DNA from 2 places in the Paenibacillus allorhizosphaerae genome. Region 2 is predicted to be linked to the other one. Evidence: a T-box and tRNA genes for the amino acid it is inferred to sense, from the RefSeq annotation. Region 2 holds a T-box; the other holds one or more tRNA genes.
What was found. A T-box is a leader RNA that pairs with one kind of tRNA and senses whether it is charged. The one in region 2 lies ahead of ACFQI7_RS09225 (arginine--tRNA ligase), so its partner is inferred to be a tRNA-Arg.
Positions count from the first base shown of each region.

Region 1: it has a tRNA-Arg gene. The T-box ahead of ACFQI7_RS09225 (arginine--tRNA ligase) is inferred to sense a tRNA for this amino acid. The anticodon was not compared.

Region 1 is NZ_JBHSRV010000042.1:72-6,764, reverse strand. It holds gene ACFQI7_RS37300 (DUF6953 family protein) at 1-140, opposite strand, end outside; gene ACFQI7_RS37295 (D-2-hydroxyacid dehydrogenase) at 453-1,376, opposite strand; gene ACFQI7_RS37290 (hypothetical protein) at 2,037-2,309, opposite strand; gene ACFQI7_RS37285 (alpha-L-rhamnosidase C-terminal domain-containing protein) at 2,669-3,238, opposite strand; gene ACFQI7_RS37280 (helix-turn-helix domain-containing protein) at 3,453-3,992, shown strand; tRNA gene ACFQI7_RS37275 (tRNA-Arg) at 4,261-4,334, opposite strand; tRNA gene ACFQI7_RS37270 (tRNA-Gly) at 4,364-4,434, opposite strand; tRNA gene ACFQI7_RS37265 (tRNA-Pro) at 4,441-4,517, opposite strand; tRNA gene ACFQI7_RS37260 (tRNA-Arg) at 4,606-4,679, opposite strand; tRNA gene ACFQI7_RS37255 (tRNA-Cys) at 4,694-4,767, opposite strand; tRNA gene ACFQI7_RS37250 (tRNA-Gly) at 4,785-4,856, opposite strand; tRNA gene ACFQI7_RS37245 (tRNA-Leu) at 4,866-4,949, opposite strand; tRNA gene ACFQI7_RS37240 (tRNA-Leu) at 4,960-5,045, opposite strand; tRNA gene ACFQI7_RS37235 (tRNA-Lys) at 5,060-5,132, opposite strand; tRNA gene ACFQI7_RS37230 (tRNA-Gln) at 5,143-5,214, opposite strand; tRNA gene ACFQI7_RS37225 (tRNA-His) at 5,224-5,296, opposite strand; tRNA gene ACFQI7_RS37220 (tRNA-Trp) at 5,301-5,371, opposite strand; tRNA gene ACFQI7_RS37215 (tRNA-Tyr) at 5,375-5,457, opposite strand; tRNA gene ACFQI7_RS37210 (tRNA-Thr) at 5,462-5,537, opposite strand; tRNA gene ACFQI7_RS37205 (tRNA-Phe) at 5,545-5,617, opposite strand; tRNA gene ACFQI7_RS37200 (tRNA-Glu) at 5,707-5,778, opposite strand; tRNA gene ACFQI7_RS37195 (tRNA-Ser) at 5,793-5,880, opposite strand; tRNA gene ACFQI7_RS37190 (tRNA-Met) at 5,883-5,956, opposite strand; tRNA gene ACFQI7_RS37185 (tRNA-Ser) at 5,976-6,064, opposite strand; tRNA gene ACFQI7_RS37180 (tRNA-Asn) at 6,072-6,147, opposite strand; tRNA gene ACFQI7_RS37175 (tRNA-Ala) at 6,153-6,228, opposite strand; tRNA gene ACFQI7_RS37170 (tRNA-Ile) at 6,246-6,322, opposite strand; rRNA gene rrf (5S ribosomal RNA) at 6,368-6,484, opposite strand.
Region 2 is NZ_JBHSRV010000002.1:111,118-117,810, forward strand. It holds partial or broken gene ACFQI7_RS09215 (antibiotic biosynthesis monooxygenase family protein) at 1-143, shown strand, start outside; gene ACFQI7_RS09220 (glycosyl hydrolase family 18 protein) at 301-1,905, shown strand; T-box leader at 2,053-2,281, shown strand; gene ACFQI7_RS09225 (arginine--tRNA ligase) at 2,327-4,213, shown strand; gene ACFQI7_RS09230 (hypothetical protein) at 4,713-6,008, shown strand; gene ACFQI7_RS09235 (S-layer homology domain-containing protein) at 6,138-6,693, shown strand, end outside.

The sequences.
Region 1 (6,693 bases), on a different contig from region 2:
TTTCCGTTTTCATTAACATAAATAAACGTTTTACCATAATTATTTATAATATAGTTAACCGCATCGGTTTGATACAAAATCCCAGATGATTTCAATTCATATAACATCCATTCAGCAATTTCATTCACTGCAGTATCCAATTTAAACGCCCCTCATAAATAATTGATTCGTGAAATCCAAAAACTCACAAGAACCCACCAATGATGAAATCAGGCGTAATATGGCTATCAGACAGCCACTCCTGTGGTTAATTTAGTTATAAAAATAACCGACTGTGAAGCAGTCGGTTATTGGTTTTAATGGGGCCATGAAGAAATGAGCTAAACTGAACACGGTCTCTCGTTCGCTTCAATTTCTTGCCCAGCTCGCTTGCCTGAAGGCATCAGGCTCATTTTGTCAATAATAAAAGTCCCAATAAAATTGTCCGCTGCAATAGTCCTGATATATCTGCTTTAATAATGCTTATCAAAATCCACAAGATTGTAGGACGGTTGACCATCATTGAAATATGCCTTCAAATTCGTCAGGAAAATCTCCATTGCCCTATCGTCATAATACACAGTTGAGCCCGAATTATGCGGGGTGATGATGATATTATCCATCTGCCACAACGGACTCGACTCAGGCAAAGGTTCTTGCTCGAACACATCCAAGCCTGCACCAGCGATCCGGCCGTTACGCAATGCTTCAAGCAAAGCCTCCGTATTCGTCGTTCCGCCTCTGCCGATATTGATAAAGTATGCGGAAGCCTTCATCAGAGCAAATTCCCTGCTTCCAAATAAATAATGCGTGTCCGGAGTCAGGGGAAGTGTAACGATGACGTAATCGCTTTGCTGCAGAACTTCATCGAGTCCGAATTTATCGAACATTCGATCCACATATGGCGAAGGCTCTCCGGATCGTCTCACACCAAGTACCCTCATACCGAACGCTTTACCAAGCCTAGCCGTCTCCTCTCCAATCGCCCCGACTCCGATCACCCCCATCGTTCGGCCGTGAATTTCGTGTAACTCCCCCGTCGATTGCCAGGTTTTTTGGGCCTGATGGCGGATCGAAAGATGAAGTTTTCGAGAAAAGGCAAGCATCATGGCCAAGATCGTTTCGGAGATCGGAAAAGCGTGTACGCCACTGGCATTCGTCAATAAGATCCCTTGGGCGGCCATTTCGGCAAGCGGCATTCGGTCCACTCCAGCCCCCCAATTCTGTACCCATCTTAATTTCGAGTTTGAATTCAAACATGCCTCGGCCAACCTGTTCCAACCGACCATAATCTCGGCGTCCTTTAGATGGGAGGCCCATTGTTCTTTGTCGCCATGAATCACTTCCCACCCGGTAGGAATTACCGTGTATATCTGTTCGAGTTGGTTCAAGGACATTGGTCGCAGGCACACGATCTTAGGCATAATGGACATCCTCTCTTTCCCTATCGATAGGTTTCTCTACAGTATAAAGAATCGCCGTAGAGTACGGAAGAGCTTACTCAAGAAATGCTAATTTACTAAAGGAATCCACGCAATGTTCATACGAAATACGGATATTGATGCTCCTTGACATTTCTCCCACCCAAGAGAAGTTGTTATCGAGCAGTAATCTCTTTATGAAAGAACCAAAAATTAAAGGATGTGCCCCAGTAAATCCCGAACGCCGGCCATCCCCAAATTAGGCTATTGCACAATCGTATCCGTTAGCCATCCATGCATCCTGCGCTGCACCACAGAGCATGAAAGTTAATCCGTTCTTTCATGGTAGTTTAACAAACTGATGGTATTTTGTATATTTTCCTTTATTTACGAGAACGATTTCTTACTATCGGCGCACTCGCTTAACCAAATGATAAACAAATATCAAGAATAAAATAAGATCCAGGCAAAGCAAAGAATAAAGCAAAGTTATCTTTTTTCGCAATATCGTATCCCGTTAGCGAGGAAAAGGCCACCCGATTGTTCGCGGCAGCCTCATGATGTGTGTTTTCTACGCTATCGTATCCGTTAACTTAGAGAGGTTGCATTCATTCGATGGAATCACAGTGGCTTATCTTATCTAATTTTCGAGTCCGTATAAGACCAGGCATTCTTATTTACTTCACCTAGATAGACTTTCGCAATTAGATCAATTGAAATCTGTCTACCGATTTGTTCAATCTTAACTTCGTCTAATGCATTGATCCCACCAAATTCCGATGAACACCATTCCCAGGTGTCTTCTCCGTCATGCAAATATTCTTGAAATCCCCCTAGAAGTTTTAATTTACTTGCAATTTCGGGCAATTCTTTATCGGCATAAAACCAAAGCCTAACATATGTGTTCATTATCAAATCTCCTCATAAATTTAACCATACGCTTAGTTCAATGAGGCCGTCCATTTAACCTTGGCAACCTAATAGGCTTCCATGACGGCAACAAAGCTGCCGTTCAACGCGGCAGCTTTGTTGTGGTGTGATTTGTGCGCTATCGTACCGAGGGAGTTCAGCGTCAATTGCTCCTACGGCATGATCACGAGTTTGAAATCAATAGGTTGCCGGGCTAGCGGTCCAAGTCGATAGATCGGCCAAATCTTCGAAGGTCCAGGCGTCCGTAGGAGGCACAATGGTATAACTGCCCAGCCAATACAGCCTTCCAATGCTTGCTTCTGACACTCGACTTTCACACTGCATAGCCCCCTCCATTATCATTTTGCGTCAGGCAGCAGAACGTGGTGCGTTCCTTCACGGTGCAGCTCACCGCCGATCCATGCTTCGCAGCCCGCCGGAACCGTCGCCTTTACTCGAATTCCGCCGCTCTCGCGGATCACGGCAACGCCGTACTCCCCACCCGGTGTCACGACGGTTCCTTCTGCATAATCCAGATCAAACAGCTTCGGCGCAATGATCACTTTCGTAAAGCCCGCCTCGGCAATGTTTATCCCGAGCAGCTGTTCCGCTGCAAACACCAGCGGCATGGCGGCCCAGGCATGGCTTGCGCTCTGAAACTTTACGCCACCCGTAGCGGATTTGTAAAATAGCTGCCAATTTTCCCACAGCGTCGTCGCTCTAGCATCCAGCATGGAGCCATACCGTTGACGGATCATCCGCAGCACAAGGGCAGCATCTCCGTGTTTTTCCAATGCCCGGTATACGAACAGCATGAAAAAAGGGCTTGCCTTCATGACCCGTACCACCACGCCCAACAAATACACAGCGAATGATCCGAGCCGCGCGTTCTTCACCGCTGTCGTGCAGATGCAGTAGAGCCAAAGCATTCGTGATCTCGCTGATTTTTTCCGACATGGGCCCGTTCACAACACACTCCGTGTACGCCCCCGTTTCATCGTTCCACAGCCATGACCGGATTGATTCCGCAAGCTGTTCCGCCAATCCGCGAAAAACGGATTCCGCCTCCGCGTCGCCCAGCTGACCGGCGAGCCTTTCCGCTACGCGTTTATCAAATTACGATGGACAGACGGGCAAGGCTTCATGCTCGAGCCGACCGATATCGGTGCGGCGGTTCCAGTCGGCAAGATCCGTATGACGAATTCCGCACCGCTTCTCTTTACGCTCGCCCGGATGAAAAAAATCGCGTTGGGGCGCGATGCGTTCACCAAGCATAAATTGAATCACCATGTGCTGGATATCTGGTATTTGTACTGCGAAGAAATTTCGATAACGGACGAATCGACGGATGCCGTTGCAAATCATTCCGTGATGGGCAAGGCGCAGCAGACATTGAAGAAACTTGCATTCGAATCGTTCCAACTAAGAGAAGTGGCTGCTTCTCTTGGGCTATCGCCCTCCCGATTTTCGAAGGGCTATAAGACTGCCTATGGAGAAACGCCGATTCAATTTGTGACGGGCTTGCGCTTGGAAAAAGTAAAAAAGCTGTTGGCCGAGACGAAAATGACGCTGGATCAAATCTCCGAATGCTGTGGCTATCAGAACGGCTTTTACCTGAACCGGGTTTTCACCAAAAATGTGGGTATAACGCCGCTGCATTATCGAAAAATGCATCGGGTCTAAACCTTTCGTTGCGTCTTCTTTGGTATTGTCTGTTTTTTTTTCGAGCCGCACCATTGAATTTTCATGGCAGCTCAATCAGTAGCTGACGCGCCCGACCATCCTATTCAGTTGCAGCGATCTTTAGTGAAACCGATGACCGGATTGTTTATTGGGCTATTGTTCCCATTAGGGGGAAGGAGCTTACAATGGAATATGGGAATAACGTTAGCGGGGATCCCTATTTGCATTATAAAAAAAACCGCAGTTTACCCACGGCTTTTATCCTTACCGTCCTAGAAGGGATTCGAACCCATGACACACGGCTTAGAAGGCCGTTGCTCTATCCAACTGAGCTACTAGGACAAAAATTTTTATATGATACAGTTTCATTAAGCGGATGATGGGAATCGAACCCACGCTACCAGCTTGGAAGGCTGGAGTTCTACCATTGAACTACATCCGCATCTTGTGGTCGGGACGACACGATTTGAACATGCGACCCCCTGGTCCCAAACCAGGTGCTCTACCAAGCTGAGCTACGTCCCGATCATACAATGCCGGTAGGGGGAGTTGAGCCCCCACGGTTTCCCTCACGATTTTGAGTCGCGTGTCTGCCAATTCCGCCATAATCCTACGTGCCCTGAGAGATTCGAACTCCCGACCTTTTGATTCGTAGTCAAACGCTCTATCCGGCTGAGCTAAGGGCACAATTAAATCAATGATGGAGGCGCCACCCAGACTCGAACTGGGGGTAAAGCTTTTGCAGAGCTCTGCCTTACCACTTGGCTATGGCGCCTAGTTCAATAAAATAAAAGCGGAAGACGGGATTCGAACCCGCGACCCTCGCCTTGGCAAGGCGATGCTCTACCCCTGAGCCACTTCCGCATAAACCAATGCGCTCGAGAGGACTCGAACCTCCACGGCTGTTACCCCACTAGAACCTGAATCTAGCGCGTCTGCCAATTCCGCCACGAACGCATGCAATTATTGGTGCGGTTGAGAGGACTCGAACCTCCACGGGCGTACACCCACTACCCCCTCAAGATAGCGTGTCTGCCATTCCACCACAACCGCGTATAGGATTAATGTGAGCCATGTAGGACTCGAACCTACGACACCCTGATTAAAAGTCAGGTGCTCTACCAACTGAGCTAATGGCTCATCCAAAGGACTGGGGATCTAGGATTCGAACCTAGGCATGACGGAGTCAAAGTCCGTTGCCTTACCGCTTGGCTAATCCCCAATAAGAAAGGGCGATCGATGGGACTTGAACCCACGAATGCCGGAGCCACAATCCGGTGCGTTAACCCCTTCGCCACGACCGCCGCGCAGGGGTAGCAGGAATTGAACCCACACCAAGGGTTTTGGAGACCTTTGTTCTACCTTTAAACAATACCCCTAAATGGAGGCTGATGGATTCGAACCACCGAACTCGTCAGAGAACAGATTTACAGTCTGCTGCGTTTGGCCACTTCGCTAAGCCTCCATGATGGTGCCGCCGAGAGGACTTGAACCCCCAACCTACTGATTACAAGTCAGTTGCTCTACCAATTGAGCTACAGCGGCACAACAATGGCTCGGGACGGAATCGAACCGCCGACACGAGGATTTTCAGTCCTCTTCTCTACCGACTGAGCTACCGAGCCTTATGTAATTGGCGGAGCCAATGGGATCGAACCGCCGACCCTTACCCTGTCAAGGTAATGCTCTCCCAGCTGAGCTAAGCGTTCATATATGACCCGTAGGGGATTCGAACCCCTGTTACCTCCGTGAAAGGGAGGTGTCTTAACCCCTTGACCAACGGGCCTTATGTAATTGCGACGGAGAGAGAGGGATTCGAACCCTCGCACCACTTACGCAGTCTAACCCCTTAGCAGAGGGTCCCCTTGAGCCACTTGGGTATCTCTCCAATAGCGGCGGAGGGGATCGAACCCCCGACCTTACGGGTATGAACCGTACGCTCTAGCCAGCTGAGCTACGCCGCCATTTATTGTTCTGAACGGACGGAGAAAGAGGGATTCGAACCCTCGAGACGCTTGTGACGCCTACACGATTTCCAATCGTGCTCCTTCGGCCATCTCGGACACTTCTCCATAAAAATGGCTCCCCGAACAGGACTCGAACCTGTGACAACTCGATTAACAGTCGAGTGCTCTACCAACTGAGCTATCAGGGAATATTTGGTGGAGCCAAGCGGGATCGAACCGCTGACCTCCTGCTTGCAAGGCAGGCGCTCTCCCAGCTGAGCTATGGCCCCTAAACAAATCATATGATTGGTGGGCCTTAGTGGACTCGAACCACCGACCTCACCCTTATCAGGGGTGCGCTCTAACCAGCTGAGCTAAAGGCCCTAATGTTTATGGCATAAAAAAAACCACTAACGTGGAATTTTTTCCGCTTTGCGACGTTCTACTCTCCCAGGACCCTGCGGTCCAAGTACCATCTACGCTGGAAGGCTTAACGTTCGTGTTCGGGATGGGTACGCGTGGTTCCCTTCCGCCATCATCACCAAACGGTTGATGTTTCTGCCAGGAAACATCTATTACTTTTGTTCAAGGTCGCTTGTACCCTGAAAACTGGATCGAAACAAGGCTCCAATTTATCTTTTATCGTTCCGTTGTGCTTCGCACAAAGGTCACTTCAAAAAGATAAATCTTCGCTGCAACAATGCTGAATCTTTTAGCTAATGCTTCCGAAGCTAGCTTTTCTTCGAAAAGCGCTT
Region 2 (6,693 bases):
AATCGGAAGAAGCGTGGAAGAAATGGGAGACGAGCGAGGTTCATCTGGAAGGCCACAGACAAAACAGAGGCAAACCAAAGCCGGAGCATATTATTAGCACCAGCCACGGCAACTATGAAGTGAAAGTAATCAAGAAGCCGTAACGCATTTCGCGAAATCGTGAATCCATAGAAGAGCAGGTACGATGCGAATCGTGCCTGCTCTTTTTGAAGTGACTCGGCAAATGGCATCATGTCCCTATATGAAACTATTATCGATTCGCTTTCGTCTAATAGGAGGGACAGGAGAGGAGACAGACGTATGAAAAGAATCACCGTGCTTGTGTTATTGCTATTTGTTGCAATGACGGGAAATGCATTTGCTTACGATGTGCAGTTAAAACCGTTCCAGGATGTGAAACAAACGGATTGGTTTTACGACAATGTATACTCGCTCGCCGCGCTTGATATTATTAACGGCGAATCCGCCGCCATTTTTAATCCTGACGGGGTGTTGTCGCGGGAAGCTTTCGTCAAACTGGCCGTCGCTTCTACAAGGGCGGATGTGTCGAATATGGCCGGTCCGGCTCCGTCGGATCTTTCTGCGGATCAATGGTCTTATCCGTATATCGCCTATGCGGCTCAGCATCATTGGATCGATTTTATGACCGATGCGTCAGGCAAGTTTTATCCTGAACAGCCGATCACAAGACAAGAAGTAGCTGCGCTTATCGGAACAACGATATTGAACTTGCAGGATGAGTCGGTACGCAACCTGTGGCTGCAGTCCGGATGGGCTAACGAAAAAGAAGCAAAGCCATTCAAGGACGGCCGTCAAATCACCGAATTGATCGCGCCTTATGTGTATTATGCCGTAAACCGAGGCATCATGGAAGGAGACGAGAGCGGCTTTAGACCGAGCGACCCGCTTTCCCGCAAAGAAGCCGCCGCCATCATATACCGTTGGGTAGATCAAGAAACGGCAGAACGAGTGCTGGATGTGACGGGCTTTTATGCGATTCGCTCCTATTCGGCTCTAAACCGGATGCCTTCCCTGTCAAACATAATATTCGGTTGGTCTCATTTGCAGTATGACGCGGCCGGCAAGGCGAGTTTGCAAACCGGGGATACCGAGTACCGCATTCCGGAAGGCTGGGAGCAAGCGGCGGAAGCGGCCAAATCGGCGAATATTCGCAGCGAGCTGATGGTCTATTACGGCAGCGGCAATTTGCGAGATTTCGTCAAAGATACGGCGGCGCAATCGGCTTTTATGGACTCGCTGATGCAAACGCTGGACGATCCGCGTTATTCGTTTACGGGCGTATGCATTGATTTTGAAGGCTTGAAGGAGGAAGCGAGCGCAGCCGATTATGCCGCTTTCCTTACCGCGCTGAAAGCGAAGCTAGGGAACCGTTCGTTAACGGTCGCCGTTCCGCCCGTCTATTACTACAAGGGGTATGATCTGAAAAAAATCGGCGACATTGCCGATACGGTCATTTTGATGGCTTACGATTTTACCGATCAAGGGAGCAAGCTGCCTTCCGCTCCGCTGCCGCTTGTGAACGATACGGTACGGCAGGCGCTTGCCGCGATTCCCAAAGAAAAGCTGGTCCTCGGCATTTCCAAGCAAGCGAACCAGTGGATTACTTCGCAGGGAATTACGTCCTATTACGAACCGGAAATCGATGCGGTGGAGCGGCGATTAGCCTCGCAGCCGGATGGGCAGACGTGGAGCTTGCCGTATCATTTGAAGCAAATCGTATTCCAGGACGAGCGCGGCAGCCACTTGATATATTACGAAGATACGGAAAGCATAGCCAAAAAGCTGTGGCTGGCCAAATACTACGGGCTCAAGGGCGTATCCTTATGGCACATGGGCAATGTTACGGCTGCGGACTGGGAACTGATCGGCACTGCCGCAAAGTGACCAAGAAAGCGGCAGGCAGCCGCGATGGGGAAGTCATAGATGCAGGCAGCACCACGCAATAACTGAAAACGTATGGCACGCATCACTTGACATTTCACGATCCATCCTGTATAAATGTTTCTAAGCATTGACATGATGTGAATAGCATGAATATTCATGAACGGGAAAGTAGTCCGTGACAAGCAGTCGCAGCGAGCCGGGTTGGTGCAAGCCGGTACGGTTGTCCAGGATGAAACGGGCCCGGGAGATGGTTTGCCGAAATACAACAGGCAGTAGGCGAATCCGGTCATGGACCGTTATAACATGAGTGGTTGGGCCCGTTGCGGCTTAACACGCAGAGTGGTACCGCGGGATCATTATAGCTCTCGTCTCTTATTGGAGACGGGAGCTTTTTATTTTTTTAGGAGGGTTGATCTTGAAGATGAAGATTAGCGATGTGATTGTAGGTGCAGTAGAGTCCGCTTTAAACGAATTGTTCCAAGCGACCGGTTTGCAGCGGCCGGAAGGGCTCAAGATCGGGATCGAGCATCCGAACTATATGACCTTTGGGGATTACAGCACCAATATTGCCATGCTGCTTGCCAAAGCTTTGAGAAAACCGCCGGCAGCCATTGCAAGTGATCTGAAAGACATCTTGGAGCGGGATGCTTCGATTCAAGCGTTGTTTTATAAAATTGAAGTCGCTCCGCCTGGGTTCATTAATTTGTATGTGGACTGGAAAAAATGGGCGTACGGTTATGAGACACGCACCACGGCACAATCTTCCGGGCAGCCTCGTAAAAAGGTGCTGATCGAGCATACTTCGATCAACCCGAATAAATCGGCCCATATCGGGCATCTTCGGAACTCGTGTATCGGCGACACGCTTGCGAGGCTATTGAAGCGAACGGGCTATCAAGTAGAGGTGCATAACTACATCGACGACTTGGGGAATCAACTGGCCGATACGGTTGTCGGCATGCTGCATACGTCAACGGAGCAAAGCTTTGCGCGCTTCGGCGATTTTTGTTGGGAAACGTACGCAAAAGTAAACAAGGCGTATAAAGAAATTCCGGCTTTACAAAATGAGCGTGCCGCCGTGCTGCATGAGTTGGAGAAAGGAAATACGAACATCGCCTGGATGGGGCTGCTGGTGGCAGAACGAATCGTACGTGAGCATCTGGAAGAGATGAAGCAGTTCGGCATCGATTACGATGTCTTGGTGTGGGAAAGCAGCATCGTCCGGGAAGGATTGTGGTCGCGCGCGTTTGACATGCTGCAAACGACGGCAAGGTTTCAGCAGGAGACGGACGGCAAGCTTGCGGGATGTTGGGTGCTCAGGCAGCCGAATGGGGAAGGAGACTCGGGGACGGGAGAAGGCGCCGATTATCAGGCGGACAAAGTGCTGGTAAGATCGAACGGCATCTTGACCTATACGGCAAAAGATATCGCTTACCATTTATGGAAGTTCGGACTGCTCGGCACTGATTTTCGTTACAAAAAATTCGCCGACAAGCTATGGTCCACCCACCCGGAAGGAACCTCCAGGAAGATCGGTCATGCCGATCTCGTCATCAATGTCATCGATTATCGGCAGGAATATCCGCAAGCGATGGTCAAGCAAGCGCTGCAAGCGCTCGGATTCCATGAACAAGCGGAGCAGCTGCGCCATGTCAGCTACGGGGTCGTATCGCTCAGCCGGGAGACGGCAGCCGGACTTGGGGTGGACACGACGGAGGAGAAGCATTCGTATCCGATGTCGGGAAGGCAAGGCATCGGCATCAAAGCCGCCGACTTTCTCGATCGCATGGAACAGGTCATCGAGGCGAAACGGTCCCGCAAAGCCGGTTTGTCCAGCCGCACCATCGCCGCTGCCGCAATCCGCTACTACTTGTTGCGATTCCATCTGCAGACGGAAGTCGTGTTTGATTTGAATCAGGCGACGGAAGTGTCCGGGAATACCGGTGTCTACATGCTGTACTCGTATGCCAGAGCGTGCAGCATTTTGGACAAAGCGAAGGCCGGTCTTCCGGAGCAAATCGAGATGAAGGGGTTCGACGAGCTGGACCCTCAGGAATACAGCCTGATGCGGTATATCGCTTATTGGCCGGAGACACTGGAAGCGGCGAAGGAGGAGCTGGCTCCCAACATATTATGCTCTTATGTACACGAATTGGCGACGCTGTTTAATCATTTTTATGCAAGTTGCCCGATTCTCAAAGCCGAACAACACACGATGCTGTTTCGCCTGTGGCTGACACAGCGTTTCCAGGAAACGCTCCACGATGCGCTGCAAGTGCTCGGACTGCCGACGCCTAAACGAATGTAGAAGCGCTCCCCCAGCTTTTCATTAGGTTGGGGGACTTTCTTTTTTTGATTGCATCAATCAAATAAATGGGTTAAGCCGACAGCATTTGTTAACAAAATTTAACATTTTTTGACTTTAGAAAGCGTTTACAAAAAAGAAATGGTCGTGCTATAATTCGGAAGGATATTCCAATTATATGTTCAAATATAATCAAATGTCCGGATATTCGACCGCCGTTTTTCTACATACTGGGTGTAAATAGGAGGAGGTGATAAAAACATACAGCACATTGCAGTCAGATCAGCATTTTTGTTAGATATGATTTAAATGGATTCAATCAAGCTCTCCTTGCAATTCTTCCAAACACCTCCTCAAAACGATTTGCGTACATATGCTTCTTGGCAACTCCTTTTATTAAACGATTACATATTTATAAAGCACGACCCTGCCTCAAAACGTTGGAAAAATGCAAGCGTTTTGTTTTTTTATATGCAATGACCATTGGAGGGTATCGATATTGATGGCTACACTACGACAACGGTTCACATCTGCCCTGGTATTGACATTCGTTTCATCGAGCATGGCCTTTGTGGCTGTGCCTCAACCGGCGAATGCAGCGGCTGCACTTCCGTCGATCATGATCACCGAAATGATTCCAAACGCAAAAAATGTAAAACCTCCAGGCGCTACGGCCAATTACGACGAAGCTTACGAAATGATCGAGCTGTATAACAATAGCGGTCAAAATGTGAAGCTGGGAGATTTACAAATCATTATTAGGGATGGCTTTACTGATAAAGACAAAGTGAATACGCCATGGAACTGGGGCAGCGATGCAAGTAATGTGATCCCTCCCTCCGGTATTATGATCGTATGGATTAAGCAGGAGAAAAACCCGTTTTCCTTCGATGATTTTTATAAATTTTATAAGGAAAAAAATCCGGATCTAAAGGCGGAGCAAATCGCGGTTGCTTCAGGTATGGGGCTTGTGAATACCGGGAAAAGAACGGTGATCGTCGCCAAAGCGGATGGGACGAGAATAAGCAGCGCCTCCTACGAAGGCAGTACAACGGAAACTGTAGACGACCGGGCCATTCAGTTCGCTTACCCGACGGACGGAAGCATTGACATGAGAAAAATCGACTCCGGTAAGGATTCTTTATCCACACCGGGCAAGCTGAGTGCGCAACAGGTGCCGCCAGCACCGGCCAAGACGGTTCCTAACGATAAGCCGGCGGACAAAACGGATGCGAAACCTTCGCTCAATGCAGTGGAAATAGCCGCCAAGCTCGGTATGCTGACAGGTGACGGAAACGGTGTGACGCCGGAATATTTGGCCAAAACACCGACGAGAATTCAAGCAGCTGTCATGTACTTGCGCTTGAAAGGCTTGGAGGTGGAAGCCGCCAAGTTTACTGATGAAGACAATTTCAGCGATGCGTCATCGGCTTCGTGGGCAATACCTATTCTTGCTTATGTAAAAGCCCATCCCGAGCTAGGAATGGAAGGCGTCGGCGACAACCGCTTTGACCCGAATACCGTTATCTCGGCCCAAGCCTACTATAAAATGATGCTGGAGGCGCTCGGATACAAATACGGCACGGATTTCTCCTGGGAGCAAACCTTCGACTTCGCTGCATCCATAGGCTTAGGCAAAGCGGCAAGCGAAGTCGATTTTACGATGTCGGAGCTGGCGACGGCAACGTTGGAAGCTTTGATGACGAAGGTGAAAGGTTCTGACAAGACGCTGGCACAGATGCTAGTCGAGCAAAAGGCGATAAGTGCTGATGTGGCCAAATCAATAGGATTGAATTAAAGCAAATCGCAAGAATGGTCCATTCGGCTGTTTGACAATAAATATATTATAGAACGTTTCTGTTATTTGGGCTTTATACGGCGAATTAAACGAAAGTTATCATTCTTTATCCATACTAGGAGGAACTCGATGTTTACAGTTAAACAACGACGCGCAATTATTCACACTTTACTTGTTTCATTGATATTATCAAGTTTTGGCTTTATAGCTGCTCCACAGACTGCAAAGGCGGCTGCACTTCCTGAGATATTCATTACGGAGATCATTCCGAATGCGAAGAATATTGCAACTCCCAAATATGACGAAGCCTACGAAATGATTGAGTTGTTCAACAATAGCGATCAAACTGTACGGTTAGGAGATTTAAAGATCGTTAACCAACAAGGACTTAACGAAACGGACAAAGAAGATAACCCGTGGACGTATGATGCGGTTGAAGCTGAGAAAACCATTCCTCCTTATGGAGTCATGGTGGTATGGTTAAAGCAATCGACGAATCCGTTCACATTTGACGATTTTTACAATTTTCAATTGACGAAAAATCCGGATCTCAAAAGAGAACTTGTTGCCGTCGCGATTGGGACTGGCGTTAATTTGCATAATACGATGAATAGAACACTTATTATTTATAAAAACAATATAAGAATTGTTAAAGCGAGTTACATTGGTCTTAACAGTGAGGATA